Linked DNA regions of Natronosporangium hydrolyticum. Each later gene encodes a partner of the first gene's protein in a complex. Links are inferred from orthologs where the notes say so. Each region holds a gene or a part of one and is shown in the gene's direction. Other genes may lie near its edges. The genes, in order: smc and JQS43_RS12860.

Region 1 (6,523 bases):
GACGCCGCCGAGCGGGTCGACGCCGTCGGTGGCGAGCGTGGCCAGTCGTCGCAGCGCGGCCCGGAAGGCGAGGGTTGGCTGGTCGTCGCCGCCCGCGAGGCCGCGGCAGAGCAGGATCGCCGCTTCGGTGGCGGCGCGTCGGTGCCGGCGGCGGGCCAACCAGCTATCGGGCGCGACCGGTGGCGACCAGACGGGTAGCTGGGTGAGCGTGGTGACGTTGGCGGGGAGCGGGTAGGCCAGGTCGGGCGGGTCGGTGGCGGGTCCGGTGAGGGCCACCAGGTGGTAACTGCAGCGGGGCAGCCCAGGTACGAGCGTGTGGCACCAGCTGCTGGTGCTGCTCGTGTGATACGGGTATCCACCCTCGGTGATCAGTGCCGCCCGCACCGCTCCTCCCGCCGTCGCCCTGGGGTGTGTCACCCGGGGTAACGACGCGCCGCGTTGATCCGGACGGGCGAATCAGCAATGGGCGCAGGAGTGTCCGAACGGTCGATTCGTCACCGGCCGAACACCTGGGTCCAGTAGGGGCGTCCGTTGCCGTCGAAGGCGAGCCCGACCCCGATCGTCTGGTGCGCGCAGTTCAGCAGGTTGCGCCGGTGCCCGTCGCTGTTCATCCAGCCGTCCATCACGTCGGCGGGGGAGCGGTACCCGTAGGCGATGTTCTCGCCGGCCGGGTTGGGGTACCCGGCGGCCCGCATCCGGTCGGAGGGCGAGCTGCCGTCGCGTCCGGTGTGGCTGAAGTAGTCGTGGGTGGCCATGTCCTGGCTGTGGTTGCGGGCGGCGGTGCGGAGTCGTTCGTCGGTGCCGACATCGCCACAGCCGGCGTTGCGCCGTTGCTCGTTCGTCAGCCGAGTTACTTCGTCTTCCAACGAGGTGACCTCGTCGGTCGCCTGGTTGTCGCCGCCGCTGTCGGTTCCGGCCGAGCCGTTGCCGTCGCCGGCCGGGGGCTCGCCGCCGTCGGCGGCGGCGTCGCTCGGCGGTTCGGGTTCGGGCGTCGGGGTGGGGGATGGGGCGGGTGGGGTCGCCGAGGGCGGTGCCGAGCCGGTGCCGGCGTGGAGCGTGTCGGCGGTGGGCGCCGCGCCCACCGCCGACACCTGCTCGGGGCCGTCGGCGCTCGGCGACGCACCGCCGCCAGCGGTCAGGCTGACTGCGGTGCCGGTACCCAATAGGAGAGTGAGGATCGCGAGCAGGCTGAGCAGCACCGGGCGGGCAGCCGAGATCGGCCGGCGATGCCGGCCGGCGGCGCCGGGAGACAGGGCGGTCGCGGCGTTCGGCGGGGCCATGGGGCTCCGCCGCGCCGCGCCGGCCGCCGCGTTGGGCCGCCTTGTGGTGCTCCTGCCCGACGGTCGGGTAGGTGAAACCTGCAGCTCTCTGCGTGTTCTCCGTGGCTTGGGCACGGCCGAAGGCTATGCCGTGGGCGGAGCAGAGCAAATTATGGCGGCCTTAAATGTTCCTTAGTCCTCGGCTGGGGCGTTGACTTGACTCCACAGCCTCGGCAGCGGACAATCAGGAGTGGCGCCAGTCGCGCCTGTTCCTGCCCGCCGGGGTTGTTCGGGCAGGGTTTTGTCGCGAATTCCACTAGGCGCGCGTGAGCCGGTGGTCCGGCAGCGCACTTACGAGGAGACGATATGGCGAAGGCCCTCTATGGCCACGTCGCGGCCGCGCCCGACCGGCGCATGCTCGACGAGGTCACCCGTTTGCGTGCCACGGTGCAGGCATTGGAGTTCGAGATCGCCCGGTTGCGGGCAGAGAACGACCGGCTGGCGGCCGCGGTCGCTGAGGCCGACGACGTGCTTCGGCTGGCCGAGCCGGCGCTGACGTAGCGCCGGGGCGGATTCCACCCGCTCGTCCCACCTGCATCCCGTACGCACCAAGTGCGCGCCGGCACGTCGTGGCGGCGCGCACGCTTTTTTGGGCCGAGCCGCCCGCGTTGAACGCTGCCGCTACGGTGACCCGGGGTGGCCTGCGCGCCTGAGCGCGTCACCCACTCAGCGGGGGTACGCTCCGGCTGAGCGCCCATGACCGCGCGCCCGTCCACGCTGGGCGCCGATTGACCACAGCCGGAGACTCGTGCATCTCAAGAGTTTGACGGTGAAGGGCTTCAAGTCCTTCGCCTCGCCCACCACGCTGGTGTTGGAGCCGGGGATCACCTGTGTGGTGGGCCCGAACGGCTCCGGTAAGTCCAACGTCGTCGACGCCATCGCCTGGGTCCTGGGTGAGCACAGCGCCAAGAGCCTGCGCGGCGGCAAGATGGAGGACGTCATCTTCGCCGGGACCACCGGGCGGGCGCCGCTGGGCCGGGCAGAGGTGACGCTCACCATCGACAATGGTGACGGGGCGCTGCCGATCGACTACACAGAGGTCTCGATCACTCGCCGGATGTTCCGGTCTGGCGAGAGCGAGTACGAGATCAACGGCTCCCAGTGCCGGCTGCTGGACATCCAGGAGCTGCTCTCCGACTCCGGGATCGGGCGGGAGATGCACGTGATCGTCGGGCAGGGCCGGCTCGACGCGGTGCTGCACGCCAAACCGGAGGAGCGCCGCGCCTTCATCGAGGAGGCGGCCGGGGTGCTCAAGCACCGCAAGCGTAAAGAGAAGGCGCTGCGCAAGCTGGACGCCATGGCCACCAACCTGAACCGGCTCACCGACCTCACCGCGGAGCTGCGGCGGCAGCTCAAACCGCTCGGCCGGCAGGCCGAGGTGGCCCGTCGCGCCGCCAGCATCCAGGCCGACCTGCGCGACGCCCGACTCCGGCTGCTCGCCGACGACCTGACCACGCTACGGAGCAACCTGGACCGGGAACTCGCCGACGAGGCCGCCGCCAAGCAGCGGCGTGAGCAGGTCGAACGTGAGCACACCGAGCTGAACGCGGCGCTGGCCGACGTGGAGGCAGCGTTGGCGGCCGACGCACCGGCCTACGCCGCCGCCCAGGACACCTGGTTCCAGCTCTCCACGTTGCAGGAACGGTTCCGGGGTACGGGTCAGCTCGCGGCCGAGCGGTTGCGGCACTTGACCGCCGATGACGAACCGGAGCAGGCCGGACGGGACCCGGAGGAGCTGATCGCCGAGGCGGAGCAGGTCCGGGTCGAAGAGGGCGAGTTGCGTGAGGTGCTGGAGGGCGAGACCGGCCGGCTTGAGGAGGCGGTCGCTGCCCGGGAGGAGCTGGAGCGGGCGCTCTCGGCCGCGGAGCGGCAGCTGGTCGCGGCCCAGAAGGCGATCGCGGACCGCAGGGAAGGGCTGGCCAAGCTGAGCGGCCAGGTCGAGGCGGCCCGCAGCCGGAGCACCGCCGCCGCCGACGAGTTGGAGCGGCTCGCCACCGCCGTCACCGAAGCGCAGCAGCGGGCGGAGGTCGCCCAGACCGCGTACGACGAGGCGGCCGCCGGCGCCACCGTGCAGGACCGCGACACCGCGGATCTCGACATCGCCCACGAAGCGGCGCAGGCCGAGGTCGAGGCGGCCCAGCAGACCGTGACCACCCTCAACGACGCCGAACGCCGCGCCGAGCGCGAGGTTACTCAGTGGCAGGCCCGCGAGGAGGCGCTGGCGTTGGGGCTTCGCCGCAAAGACGGAGCGGGGGCGCTGCTCGCCGCCGCCGACCGGGTCCCCGGGCTGGTCGGCAGCGTCGCGTCACTGCTCTCGGTCGAACCCGGCCACGAGGTGGCGCTCGCGGTCGCGCTGGGCGGGCTCGCCGACGCGGTCGCGGTGCAGGGGGTCGAGGACGCGGCCGAGGCGATCCGGGTGCTCAAGATCGAGGATGCCGGGCGGGTTTCGCTGCTGGTCGGAGGGGACCGGCTCGAGCCACCTCGGCCCGAGGCAGAGCTGCCCGAGGGCGGCCGGTGGGCGCGCGATGTCGTGACCTGCCCGGCGGAGCTGCGGCCGGCGGTCGCCTGGGCGCTGCACGACATCGCGCTGGTGCCTGACCTGGCCGGCGCGGCCGACCTGGTGAGTCGGGCGCCGCAGGTTCGCGCGGTCACCCGCGAGGGCGACTTGGTGGGTGCGCACGCCGCCGCTGGCGGCTCGGCCAAACAACCGTCGTACCTGGAGGTTCAGGCGGCGGTAGAGGAGGCGGCCGGCAACCGGGAACGGGCGCAGGCGCAGGTCTCCCAGTTGCAGGAGCAGCTAACCGAGGCCCGGGAGGCGCTCGCCGCGGCGAAAGAGCAGGTCCGGGTGTCGGCGGCGGCGAAGAAGGAGGCCGAGGGGCAGGCCAACGCCGCTGCCCGCCGGCTGGCCGAGTTGGGCGCCGCCGCCAGCTCCGCCCAGGCGGAGGTGCAGCGGCTCACGACCGCGCAGCAACGCGCCGCCGATGCCCGGGAACAGGGCGTGCAGCAGCTGGCCGAGCTGGCGGAGCGGCTGGAGCGGGCCGAGGAGACACCGGTGGACGAGGAGCCGGCCACTGAGGAGCGGGACCAGCTGGCGGCGGCGGTGCCGGCGGCGCGGCAGAACGAGTTGGAGATCCGGCTCGCGGTGCGTACCGCCGAGGAGCGGGTGAACTCGCTGGCAGGGCGCGCCGATCAGCTGTTGCGGCAGGCCGAGGCGCAGCGGGCCGCCCGGGAACGCGCGGCCGAGCGGCGGGCTGCCAAGCAGCGGGGTGCGGTGATCGCCCAAGCGGTGGTGACCGGTGCCGAAGCGGCGCTGCGGATGGTCAGTGACGCCTTGACGGTGGCGGCGCGGCAACGCGACGAGATCGCGGCGGCGCGGTCGGCCCGCGAGGCTGAGCTGACTCAACTGCGGGGCCAGGTCAGACAGCTGGAGCAGGAGCTGGGGCGGCTCACCGACGAGGTGCATCGGGACCAGGTGGCGCGGGCGGAGCAACGGCTGCGGATCGAGCAGCTGGAGGCCAAGGCGGCGGAGGACTTCGGGCTCGGGGTGGAGACGCTGGTCGCCGAGTACGCGCCGGATGTGCTGGTGCCCCCCACCGATGCGGCGGTGGCGTTGGCGGAGGCCGACGGCAAGCCGGTGCCCGAGCCCGCGCCGTATGACCGGGCGAGTCAGGAGAAGCGCGCCGCCAAGGCTGAGCGGGAACTGACTCTGCTGGGGAAGGTCAACCCGTTGGCCCTGGAGGAGTTCGCGGCCCTGGAGGAGCGGTACAAATTCCTCTCCGATCAGCTGGAGGACCTGAAGGCGACCCGGAAGGACCTGCTCACCGTCGTCGCCGACGTGGACGAGCGGATCCTGGACATCTTTACCTCGGCCTACCATGACACCGCGCGCGAGTTCGAGCAGGTGTTCGATGTGTTGTTCCCGGGCGGCGAAGGCCGGCTGGTCCTCACCGACCCCGACGACATGCTGACCACCGGAGTCGAGGTGGAGGCCCGGCCACCGGGCAAGAAGATCAAACGGTTGTCGTTGCTCTCCGGCGGCGAGCGGTCGTTGACCGCCGTGGCGATGCTGGTCGCGATCTTCCGGGCCCGGCCGAGCCCTTTCTACATCATGGACGAGGTCGAGGCCGCCCTCGACGACGTCAACCTGGGGCGGTTGATCGATCTGATGGAGCTGTTGAAGGGGCGTAGTCAGCTGATCATCATCACCCACCAGAAGCGGACCATGGAGGTCGCCGACGCGCTCTACGGCACCAGCATGCGCAACGGTGTCACGCAGGTGATCAGCCAGCGGATCCGGTCGGCGGAGCCGGCTGGATCCGCTGGCTGAGCGGCCCGCGGAGGGTTCGTCGAGCCGGCTACGGGTACGGAACCCCGGCCACTGCGTGGTCGGCGACGGTGCCGTAGCTGTGCCAGTAGGACTGGCCTGCGATCACCCCGACGGTGAGACCGCGGATGTGTACCGGGTACTGATTGCCCACTGAGAGGGTGTACCAGGGGGAGCCCGAGTCGCCGGGTTGTACCCGGGTGCCGTCGCTGACCACCAGGTCTTCGGTGCAGCCGAGCGGATCACAGAGCACACCGGTGGTGCTGACCGCGGTGTGGCCGCAGACCTCCCCGGATGTCTGGCCGCTGAAGCAGTAGTTGCTGAAGCCGATCACCGGATCACCGAAGCTGCTCACCGCCGCCCCCGCGGTGCTGTCCACTGCGCCGATGTAGATCGCGCCCTGGTAGCTGCTGCCGGCGATCACGGCCAGGTCCGGGTCCGGCAGGTTCGCGTGTGGGTGGAAGGTTCCCCACGTGTGCCCGCTGACGGTGGAGGTGACCGGCCGGCCGGAGCCGAAACAGTGTCCGGCGGTGAGCATGTAGCGGACGCCGCCGGTCTGGACCGTGAAACCACTGGAGCAGATGGCCCCACCACTGGTGATCGAGGCGCCGCCCCAGAACGGCGGGAAGTCACTGCCGCGGCCCCGGCCCGGGTCGTCGCCGAAGCGGAGCTCCAGCGGAGCGGGGTAGCGGGTGGCCAGCGGCCGCACCACCGCCGGTGGTGCGTTGGTGCCCAGCACCAGCACGTCCCGGGCCAGATCGAGATAGGCCCCGTACGCGTACCGGCCGGCGTCGGGGTGGAAGTCCCGGGCGGCCACATCCTCGGTGAACTGGGCGAGGGTGGGGGCCGTCAGGGAGCTATTCGCCACCTCGACCGGGAA
Region 2 (5,380 bases), 1.2 Mb from region 1 along the record:
ACCTGCGCCCGGCGTCCGCTACCCACCGCCGTGAGTTCGAGGAGGCCACGATGACGGTGGCCAGGTTCCGGTTGACCGACGCGGTAAAGATGATCTTCGAGGGTGAGATCACCAACGCGGCGGCCGTAGCTGGGCTGCTCGCGGCCGACCGGGCACGCTCGGCCGGCTAGTCCCCCGGCTACGCTCGGGGCAGGGCACAGCGCGGCGATCCCGCGGCTGCCGGCCCCGCCGGGCAACGGGGCCCGGGCGGGCGGTCATGAAAGGTGCGGTCCTGTGAAGGTTGGAATCCCTCGCGAAGTCAAGAACCACGAGTATCGGGTGGCGATCACCCCGGCGGGTGCGCATGAGTTCGTCCGCAGCGGGCACGAGGTCTTGATCGAATCGGGGGCTGGCCTCGGGTCGTCGATCACCGACGCGGACTTCGAGGCCGCTGGCGCCCGGATCGTCCCCAGCGTGGACGAGGTCTGGGGGGCCGCGGAGCTGGTGCTCAAGGTGAAGGAGCCGGTCGCCGAGGAGTACCACCGGCTGCGCGAGGGTCAGGTCCTCTTCACCTATCTGCACCTGGCCGCTTCGAAGGCCTGCACCGACGTGCTGCTGGAGCGCGGCGTCACCGGCGTCGCGTACGAGACGGTGGCGCTGCCAGACCACTCGTTGCCGCTATTGGCCCCGATGAGCGAGGTCGCGGGCCGGCTCGCCCCGCAGGTCGGCGCGTACCATCTGATGCGCTCCGGCGGCGGCCGCGGGGTGTTGATGGGCGGGGTCTCCGGGGTGTATGCGGCGAAGGTGGTGGTGATCGGCGCCGGCGTCTCGGGCATGAACGCCGCGGCGATCGCGCTGGGTATGCAGGCCGAGGTGCTGCTGCTGGACAAGAACGTCCAGAAGCTGCGCCAGGCCGACGCCATCTACCAGGGGCATCTGCAGACGGTCGCCTCCAACGCGTACGAGGTGGAGAAGGCGGTGCTCGACGCGGATCTGGTGATCGGTGCGGTGCTGGTGCCGGGCGCGAAGGCGCCGACCCTGGTCAGCAACGAGCTGGTGTCCCGGATGAAGCAAGGCAGTGTCCTGGTGGACATCTCGATCGACCAGGGTGGTTGTTTTGAGGATTCCCGACCCACCACGCACGCTGAGCCGGTCTATCCGGTACACGACTCGGTCTTCTACTGCGTGGCGAACATGCCCGGGGCGGTGCCGCATACGAGCACGTACGCGTTGACCAACGTGACCTGGCCGTACGCGCTCGAGTTGGCGAATCACGGCTGGCGGGAGGCGATGCGCCGGGACCCGGCGTTGGCGCTGGGGTTGAACACTCACGCCGGCGAGCTGGTCAATGAGCCGGTGGCGGTGGCCCACGGGATGGCGAACCGCTCGTTGTCGGAGGTGCTGGCCTGACCCAGCCGCCAGCGCCGGACCCGCGGTTGCGGCGCGCGGTCCGCAGCTATCTGGACCATCTCACCGTGGAACGCGGGCTGGCCGTCAACACGCTTCGTGCCTACCGCCGTGACCTGGAACGCTACCTGGCGGCGTTGGCCCGGGCCGGGGTCGGTCAGCTCGCCGAGGTCTCCAGCGGGCAGGTCGGCGATTACCTGGCGGAGCTGCGGGAGGGCGGTGGGGAGCGGCCGCCGCTGGCGGCTGCTTCGGCCGCCCGGGCGGTAAGCGCGGTCCGTGGGCTGCACCGGTTCGCGTTACGGGAGGGTTGGGTCGGGGCGGATGCCGCCGCGGCGGTGCCGCCGCCGACGCCGCCACGGCGGCTGCCCCGGGCCCTGCCGGTGGCGCAGGTCGAGCAGCTGCTCGCGGTGGCCGGGGTCGACGGTGGCCCGGCTGGTCTGCGGGATCGGGCGTTGTTGGAGTTTCTCTACGGCAGCGGTGCGCGGATCTCGGAAGTGGTGGGGGCCGATGTCGACGATCTGGATCTGGCCGAGGAGGTGGTGACGCTGCGCGGCAAGGGCGGGCGGGCACGGTTGGTGCCGCTCGGCGGGCATGCCGCGGCGGCGGTGGGCGCGTGGCTGCGCGACGCCCGGCCGTCGCTGGCCGCGACTGGCCGTGGTGGGCCGGCGTTGTTTCTCAATGCCCGCGGGGGCCGGCTCACCCGGCAGGGGGCGTGGCAGATCCTGCGCCGTTCGGCGGTGCGCGCTGGGTTGCCGGTGACCGGTGACGCCGCTGTGTCGCCGCACTCGTTGCGGCACTCGTACGCCACTCATCTGCTCGATGGAGGTGCTGATGTCCGAGTGGTCCAGGAGCTTTTGGGCCACTCGTCCGTGACCACCACCCAGGTGTACACGTTGGTTACGGTAGAACGGCTACGTGAGGTTTACGCTACCTCGCATCCGCGCGCCCACTGACCAAACCGCTCCAGGTGGCGTACAGTCGGGCGACAGTAACGTGTTTCCGGGGGGAGCAGGCCCGATCAGCATGGCAGGCAACGCAGACCAGGCGACGGCTCCGCGTGACGCGGAGCGTTCCGAGGCCGGAGGGTGGGGCGCTGGGCTGCGGCAGGAGCAACCCGCCCTCGATCTCGGTGCTGACCTCGGCCCCGCTGATCCGGCTGCCTACACTACGCGGAAGCCGATTCCGGAGCCGATGCCCACCGACCGGCACGGGCCGGCGCGGATCATCGCGATGGCCAATCAGAAGGGTGGGGTCGGCAAGACCACCACCACCATCAACCTCGGCGCCGCGTTGGCGGAGTATGGGCGGCGGGTGCTGTTGGTCGACTTCGACCCGCAGGGCGCGCTCTCGGTCGGACTCGGGGCTAATCCGCATAATCTCGACATGTCGGTCTACAATGTCCTGCTGCAGGACGACGTCGCCGTCGAGGACGTGCTGATCAAGACGAACGTGGCCGGGCTGCACGTGATGCCGGCCAACATCGACCTCTCCGCGGCGGAGATACAGCTGGTAACCGAGGTCGCCCGGGAGATGGCGCTGGCCCGGGTGCTCCGCACGGTCCGCAAAGAGTACGACTTCATCCTGATCGACTGCCAACCCTCCCTCGGGTTGCTCGCGATCAACGCCTTGACCTGCGCTGACGGGGTGCTGATCCCGTTGGAGTGCGAGTTCTTCAGCCTCCGCGGGGTGGCGCTGCTCCTCGACACCATCGACAAGGTGCGGGAGCGGCTCAACTTCGATCTGGAGCTGGAGGGCATCCTCGCCACCATGTATGACAGCCGCACCACCCATTGCCGGCAGGTGCTGCAGCGGGTGGTGGAAGCCTTCGGCGACAAGGTGTACCAGACCGTGATCACCAAGACGGTGAAGTTCCCGGAGTCGAACGTCGCCGGAGCGCCGATCACCACACTGGATCCGTCCTCCTCCGGTGCCCGCAACTATCGGCAGTTGGCCCGGGAGGTCATCGCGGCGCAGGCGGAGCGTGATTGATCCACCCGTGAGCCAGCCAACCGAACTGGCCGAGCCGGGCCCTCCAGCCGACTCCGCCGACACCCCTGACCTCTCCGAAACCGACCTCGGCGACCCGGACGCCACGCCGGACCTCGACGAGGCGGCAGCTCCCGGCGCCGAGACCGGCGGTGGCTTCACGGTCCGGCTGGACAACTTCACCGGCCCGTTCGACCTGTTGCTCCAGCTGATCAGCAAACACAAGCTGGACGTGACTGAAGTGGCGCTGCACCAGGTCACCGACGAGTTCCTGAGCTACCTCCGGGCCCTGGGCGACGATTGGGACCTGGACGAGACCAGCGAGTTCCTTGTGGTCGCCGCTACGCTACTGGATCTGAAGGCGGCGCGGCTGCTGCCGGCGGCAGAGGTCGAAGACGAAGAAGATTTGGCCTTACTTGAGGCCCGTGATCTACTCTTCGCCCGGCTCCTGCAGTACCAAGCGTTCAAGCAGGCGGCTAGCCACCTCGCCGAGTTGGTGGCGGTCGGCGAGCGGCGATGGCCGCGGGCGGTGTCGCTGGAGCCTCAGTACGCCCAGGCATTGCCGGAGCTGGTCCTCACCGTGACCCCGGAGAAGCTGGCCCAGCTCGCCGCCAAAGCGATGACGCCCAAACCGGTGCCGACGGTGTCGATCGCGCACGTCCATCAGCCCCGCGTCAGTGTCCGCGAACACGCCGCGATCCTGCGCGACCGGCTGGTGCTGATCGGCGCCGCTAGCTTCCGGGCGCTGTGCGACGATTGTCAGAGTCTGCTGGAGAAGGTGGCGCGGTTTTTGGCGCTGCTGGAGCTGTACCGTGAAGGGCTGGTCGGCTTCGAACAGCTCGAGCCATTGGGCGAGTTGACCGTGCACTGGACCGGCAGCGACCAGGCGGTTGAGCTGGAGGTCGACGAGTACGCGGGGATGCCGCCGCCGGCCGACACCGCCGTGCGGGTGCCCGCGCAACGGACCGAGGGGGAGGTGTCGTCGTGACCGAGTCGAGCTGGCCGCCGCCGCCGTGGCCGCCAGCGCTGACTGCGACTCCGGCGGTGATTGCGCCGGAGCCCGAAGCTGAGACGCCCGCGCCCGCGCCTGCGCCGGCAGCCGTCCCCGCCGAGCCCTCTGCGGCCCCGTTGGTCGGCTCGCTGGCCGAGCCGGAGCTGCGGGCGGCGCTGGAGGCGATCCTGCTGGTCGTCGACGAGCCGGTGACCGAGGCCACGCTCGCGCAGACGCTGGCGGAGCCGCCGGACCGGGTGGCCGCGACGCTGACCGAACTCTCCGCTGAGTACACCGCCGCCGGCCGCGGGTTCGACCTGCGCCGCGCCGCCGGGGGCTGGCGGCTCTACACCCGCGCTAGCCAGGCGGCCTACGTCGAACGGTTCGTCCTCGACGGGCAGCAGGCGAAGCTGAGCCAGGCGGCGCTGGAGACGCTGGCGGTGGTCGCCTACAAACAGCCGGTGACCCGCTCCCGGGTGGCGGCGATCCGGGGTGTCAACTGTGACGGGGTGATTCGCACCCTGCTCACCCGCGGGCTGTTGCAGGAAGCGGGGGCGGAGCCGGAGAGCGGCGCCTACCTTTATCAGACCACCAGTGTCTTCCTGGAGAAGCTCGGGCTGGATTCGGTGGCGGAGCTACCGTCGCTGGCGCCGTTCCTGCCCGACGACGTTTCTCCGTTGGACCCAGACGCGAAACAGCCGGAGGAGGTTGCCCGTGGCATCGCCGCGTGAGCCGGAGCCTGGAGAGCCGATTCGGCTGCAGAAACTACTCGCCGCCGCCGGGGTCGGTTCCCGGCGGAGTTGCGAAGAGCTGATCGCCGACGGCCGGGTCACGGTCGACGGCGAGGTCGCCTCGTTGGGGGACCGGGTGGACCCGGGGACCGCGGTCGTGCACGTCGACGGGGAGCGGGTGGTCACCGACCCGCGGATGGTCTACCTGGCCTTCAACAAGCCGCGCGGGGTCGTCTCGACCATGGATGACGAGCAGGGGCGGGCCGCCCTCGCAGACTATCTGGGT

What was found.
Region 2: the proteins of smc (region 1) and JQS43_RS12860 are in contact, whole or in part, in a crystal structure (PDB 3ZGX), measured with the Bacillus subtilis proteins. The link is inferred for Natronosporangium hydrolyticum from one-to-one orthologs.

The regions. Positions count from the first base shown.
Region 1 is NZ_CP070499.1:4,120,342-4,126,864, reverse strand. What follows is about bases 1,753-5,846. They hold smc (chromosome segregation protein SMC), read left to right. Parts: upstream 1,753-2,067; coding sequence 2,068-5,646; downstream 5,647-5,846. Other genes in these bases: JQS43_RS18485 (chymotrypsin family serine protease), read right to left, coding at 5,675-5,846; JQS43_RS18495 (hypothetical protein), read left to right, coding at 1,753-1,820. In the rest of the region: GT4 family glycosyltransferase PelF, read right to left, coding at 1-384; JQS43_RS18500 (CAP domain-containing protein), read right to left, coding at 495-1,280; more of JQS43_RS18495, read left to right, coding at 1,626-1,752; more of JQS43_RS18485, read right to left, coding at 5,847-6,523. UniProt on the Bacillus subtilis protein: Required for chromosome condensation and partitioning.
Region 2 is NZ_CP070499.1:2,902,660-2,908,039, forward strand. What follows is about bases 2,430-5,380. They hold JQS43_RS12860 (segregation and condensation protein A), read left to right. Parts: upstream 2,430-3,400; coding sequence 3,401-4,360; downstream 4,361-5,380. Other genes in these bases: JQS43_RS12855 (ParA family protein), read left to right, coding at 2,430-3,375; scpB (SMC-Scp complex subunit ScpB), read left to right, coding at 4,357-5,094; JQS43_RS12870 (pseudouridine synthase), read left to right, coding at 5,078-5,380. Also shown: JQS43_RS12840 (NUDIX domain-containing protein), read left to right, coding at 1-170; ald (alanine dehydrogenase), read left to right, coding at 274-1,389; JQS43_RS12850 (tyrosine recombinase), read left to right, coding at 1,386-2,339; more of JQS43_RS12855, read left to right, coding at 2,410-2,429. UniProt on the Bacillus subtilis protein: Participates in chromosomal partition during cell division. May act via the formation of a condensin-like complex containing Smc and ScpB that pull DNA away from mid-cell into both cell halves.